2 regions of the Plantactinospora sp. CA-294935 genome follow, and region 1 is predicted to be linked to the other one. Evidence: riboswitches for the same ligand, from Rfam matches in the RefSeq annotation. Region 1 holds a riboswitch; the other holds the start of a gene.
What was found. A riboswitch is a leader RNA that binds a small molecule or an ion and turns the genes downstream of it on or off. The one in region 1 is predicted to bind cobalamin.
Positions count from the first base shown of each region.

Region 2: another riboswitch for cobalamin. It lies ahead of ACQEVC_RS28605 (ribonucleoside-diphosphate reductase subunit alpha); the one in region 1 lies ahead of ACQEVC_RS38260 (CbtB domain-containing protein).

Region 1 covers NZ_JBNJMU010000001.1:8,769,520-8,771,980, forward strand. Annotated here, with positions in the region: gene ACQEVC_RS38250 (histidine phosphatase family protein) at 1-544, opposite strand, end outside; gene ACQEVC_RS38255 (CbtA family protein) at 541-1,338, opposite strand; gene ACQEVC_RS38260 (CbtB domain-containing protein) at 1,352-1,555, opposite strand; cobalamin riboswitch at 1,590-1,733, opposite strand; gene ACQEVC_RS38265 (cobalt-precorrin-6A reductase) at 1,997-2,461, shown strand, end outside.
Region 2 covers NZ_JBNJMU010000001.1:6,498,443-6,500,903, forward strand. Annotated here, with positions in the region: gene ACQEVC_RS28600 (SDR family oxidoreductase) at 1-489, opposite strand, end outside; cobalamin riboswitch at 800-1,030, shown strand; gene ACQEVC_RS28605 (ribonucleoside-diphosphate reductase subunit alpha) at 1,218-2,461, shown strand, end outside.

The sequences.
Region 1 (2,461 bases):
TCAGCCGGACCACCGCCAGTGGCGCCACATCCAGCCGCCAGAAGGTGGCGGCCGGCAGTCGCAGCGCCCGGACCAGCGCGGCCCGGATCACCACCGGATGGGTGACGGCGACGATCCGCCCACCCCGGTCACGCTGCCCGGTCAGCCATCGGTCGACCCGGTCGAGCAGCGCCTCGACGGACTCGCCGCCGTGCGGGGCGGCGTCCGGCGTGCCGAGCCAGTCCCGCAGCGCGTCGGGCTCCCGGGCGCCGACCTCGGCCAGCGGCCACCCGGTCCACCGGCCGTAGTCACAGTCGGCCAGCGCAGGCACGGCGGTGGGCCGCAGGCCGAGCGCGTACGCGGTCTGCCGGCCCGCCTCGGCGGGAGTACTGAGGCAGGCGTCGATCCGGCCGAACGGCCCGCGCCGACCTGGCCCGGTGCGGGCCAGCGCGCGGGCCGCCGCCAGGCCGGCGGGATCCAGGCTGTCGTCGCCACCGCCGAACACCGCCCGCCGCAGCGCGGCGGTGTGGGCGTGCGCGACCAGGTGCAGGCTGGTCGGGCTCACCGTCCGGCCGGGGCCTCGGCACCGTCCGGCGTCCCGGCGGACCGCTCCGGTCCACTGTCGACGGACGGCGGTCGGTTCCGGCCCCGCCAGCCGAGCAGCACGGCGAAGAGCAGGCCGATCCCGGTCCAGAGCACCACCTGGGTGCCCAGGGAGGCGAGCCGGAACTCCCACAGCAGGGTCGCCGGGAAGTCGCCCGGCACCTCCGCGAACGACGGCAGCACGGTGTAGGCGACCACCGTGACCAGCAGAAACGCGCCGACCGCCGCAGCGGCCCGCGGCGCGTCCGAGGCGTGCGGAGATATCGAGCGGTGCGCCAGGGCCCCGGCCCAGACCGCCACCAGGCCGAGCAGCACCAGCAGCAGGTAGCTGCCGGTCCGCTGGTCGATGGTGTCCGGGTTGCCGACCGCCGGCGGGTTCGCCGGATACTTGCCGAACGGTACGACGACCGCGCCGAGCAGCACCGCGCCGGCCAGCAGCAGCGCCGCCCGGCCGTCGTCGGAGCTGCGGAGTCGACGGCGCAGCAGGACGTACCCGGTGGCGAGCAGGCCGCCCATCGCGGCGCCGAACAGCCCGGTGGCCAGGAACAGCCCGGCGCGCTGACCGTCGCGCCCGACCAACTCCTCGGCGTGGTGGTCGGCCCCGACCTCGGGTGCGGAGTGGGTCGCCCGTTCCTCGATCGCGATCGCGGCATCGATCCGCGGCTCGCCGACGAGGTAGGCGAAGGTCCCGGCGATCAGACCGGCGACGAGGCCTGCGAGCAGGCCACGCAGCAGTACGGACAGGAACGTCGGCACGGCGGGAAGTCGATCAGTGGCAGGGGACGCCGAGCAGGTGCCGGCCGTCGTGCATCAGCTCGTGCAGGTACATGCCGCTGCGCGAGACGGCCCCCTGGTCGAACGCGACCAGGTAGGTCAGCAGGACGAGCACGGCCACGACGGCGAGGGCCGTCCACAGTAGCCGGGCGGAGACCACCGGGTGACTGAGCGGACGGGCCGGGACAGGGCTGGACATGCGTGTGAGACCTCCTCGGGGATGACGCGTCCCCGTCGACAGGCTGCGACGACCGAGCGTCCTGGCTCGCGGGCCCCCGACCGGGGTCGGGACCGCTCACAGTGGCGCGACCGCGCCGGACTCTCACCGGCTTCCCTCGTACCGCCGCAGATGGCCAGTCGACCGTAGCCGGGCGGTACCCGCCGGTCAACCGGGACACCGGTCGGGCAGCGGGGGCCGGGCCCGGCCGTACGCCGCACCGCCGGATCCGCCGACCGGGGGACCCGCTCCGGCGACCGGCACGGAGTCTCGACCGGCGACCGGCGACCGGCAGGCGGCAGGCGACCGGCAGGCGGACCGGTGCCGGCGGGCGGCAGGCCGGTGCCGGCGGGCGGGTGTCGGAGGTCACCACCCGGCGACCGCCCGGTTGTCCCGGCCGGAGCCGGCCGTTACCGTCGCGCCGTGACGACCCGGGTACTGCTGCTCGGCGGCACCGCCGAGGCGCGGGAACTGGCCGCCGCACTGGCCGGGCGTCCCGACACCGTGGTGGTCTCCTCACTGGCCGGCCGGGTCGCCGATCCCCGGCTGCCGGTCGGCGAGGTACGGATCGGCGGGTTCGGCGGACCGGCCGGACTCGCCCGCTGGCTGACCGAGCACCGGGTCGACGTACTCGTCGACGCCACACACCCGTACGCGGCGCGGATCAGGTCGTCGGCGGTCCGGGCGGCCGAGGCGACCGGAGTGCCGTTACTGCGGTTGGAGCGTCCCGGCTGGACGGCGGGTCCCGGGGACCGGTGGCACCGGGTGCCCGACCTCGCCGCCGCCGCCGAGCTGGTGCCCCGGCTGGGCCGCCGGGCCTTCGTCACCACCGGCCGGCAGGGACTGGGCGCGTTCCTGCACCTGACCGGCGTCTGGCTGCTGGTCCGG
Region 2 (2,461 bases), 2.3 Mb from region 1:
CCGGGACAGCGCCTCGGCCAGGAACCCGTGGAACTGGGTGACCCGGAGCACCGTCCACGGCACCGGGCCGGCCGCGACCGCCGCCTCCGCCTCGATCTTGATCCGGAAGTACGGCCACGGCACACGGTCGGCGCCGACGATCGACAGGTACACCAGGTGCCGTACCCCGGCCCGGGCGGCGGCCTCGACCAGCCCGCGGGTGCCGGCCAGGTCGACCTGGCGGGTGTAGCTGCCCTGGTAGGGCGCGGACGCAAGGTGGACGACCGTCTCGACCCCGTCGACCGCGGCCGGTAGCCCGTCCCCGGTGGCCAGGTCGAGTCGGACCCGGCGCACCTCGCCGCCACCCCCGTCCGCCGGCCGGTCGGGGCCGGGTTTCCCGGTCGGCGCCGGAGTCCGGCCGGCGGCCCGTACGGTGTGCCCGGCCCGGGCCAGTTCCGGGGTGAGTACCCGGCCCAGCCGCCCGGTCGCCCCGGTGATCAGGATTTCCATGCATCTCTCCGCGTGTCGTCGGACCGGGCCGACCCGGACCGGCGGTCGGCGGGCGGGCCACGGTGGTGTCGCGGGAAGGACGGGCGACCACCCGTCGTTGTGACCGCGCCTCGGGCCCGCGCCACGGCACCGACGGCGGAGCGCCGTCGAGAAACTCGTCGCCGTACACGGGCGCGTACGGCGGCGGGGAACGGGCGGCCGTCGCCGTCCCGCTCGTTCCGCGTTCCCCGCCCGTCGCGCTGCGGGCGGGGGACGAGGTCGACACGCCGATACGACATCTTGGGGTATGACTTTCGGGCCATCCCTATATATGGTGTTGATCGTAGCTGGTTCGGCCGCCGCCCGGCGGTCGAGGCAAGAGGGAACCCGGTGGGAGTCCGGGACTGCCCCGCAGCGGTGAGTGGGAACGACCGCCGTCATCACGCACTGGGTCGTCCGGCCGGAAACCGGACCGCCTGGGAAGCGACGGCCAGTAGGCGAACCCGGGTACGCCCGCGGCCGGCCCACGAGTCCGAAGACCTGCCAGCGCGCCGCGTACGAGCCCGTACGCGGCGGTCCGAGGCCGCGCGGGACGGCCGACGCCACCGACGTACGCCAGCGCGTGCCCGTCGGCGTCTCCGCGCGGGCTCCTCCTCCACCGGAGGAGTCGAGTGCGCGAGGAGAGAGTTGTGACGGTCACCGAGGCCACGCCGAGCGGGGCAGCGCCGGGAGACGCCGAGCAGTCGACGATGTCGGGTACCGCCGGTCACCGTACCGGCCGGGACGCCCGACCGCCGCGGGTCCGGGGCCGCGGCGGCGGCACCGCGCCGGCCGACGTCGCCACGATCGCCCGCGCGCTGCGGCACGAGGCCGACGACCTCCCCGACGTCGACCCGGTACGGGTGGCGACCCGGGCGGTCAACGGCCTGCCCGACGGGGCGACCGCCGCCGAACTGCACCGGCTCTGCGTGCAGACCGCCGCCGACCTGATCGGGGAGGAGCCCCAGTACTCCCGGTTGGCCGCCCGGCTGCTCGCCGGATACCTCGACCAGGAGGTCCGGGGGCAGGGCGTCGGCTCGTTCAGCGAGTCGATCCGACTCGGGCACCGGCACGGCCTGATCGGCGACGAGACGGCCGAGTTCGTCCGGGCGCACGCCCGGGAGCTGGACGACGCCGTCGACCCGGCCGCCGACCGGCGCTTCGAGTACTTCGGGCTGCGTACGGTCTACGACCGGTACCTGCTGCGGCATCCGGCGGACCGGCTGGTGCTGGAGACCCCGCAGTACTGGCTGCTCCGGGTCGCCTGCGGGCTGTCCCGTACCCCGGACGAGGCGATCGGCTTCTACCGGCTGATGGCGTCGCTGGCCTACCTGCCCAGCTCACCGACGCTGTTCAACTCGGGCACCCGGCACACCCAGATGTCCTCCTGCTATCTGGTCGACTCGCCCCGAGACGAACTGGACTCGATCTACGACCGGTACGCGCAGGTGGCGCGGCTGTCCAAGTTCGCCGGTGGGATCGGCATCGCCTGGTCCCGGGTCCGCTCCCGGGGCGCGTTGATCCGGGGCACCAACGGCGCCTCCAACGGGATCGTCCCGTTCCTGCGTACCCTCGACTCGTCGGTCGCGGCGGTCAACCAGGGCGGTCGGCGCAAGGGCGCGGCCTGCGTCTATCTCGAACCGTGGCACCCGGACGTCGAGGAGTTCCTGCAACTGCGGGACAACACCGGCGAGGAGGCCCGGCGGACCCACAACCTGAACCTGGCCAACTGGATCCCGGACGAGTTCATGCGGCGGGTCGAGGCGGACGGGACGTGGTCGCTGTTCGACCCGGACGAGGTGCCGGAGCTGCCCGATCTGTGGGGTGCGGAGTTCGACGCGGCGTACCGGGCCGCCGAGGAGCAGGACCGCTACGTCCGCCAGGTCCGGGCCCGTGACCTCTACGGGCGGATGATGCGCACGCTGGCCCAGACCGGCAACGGCTGGATGACCTT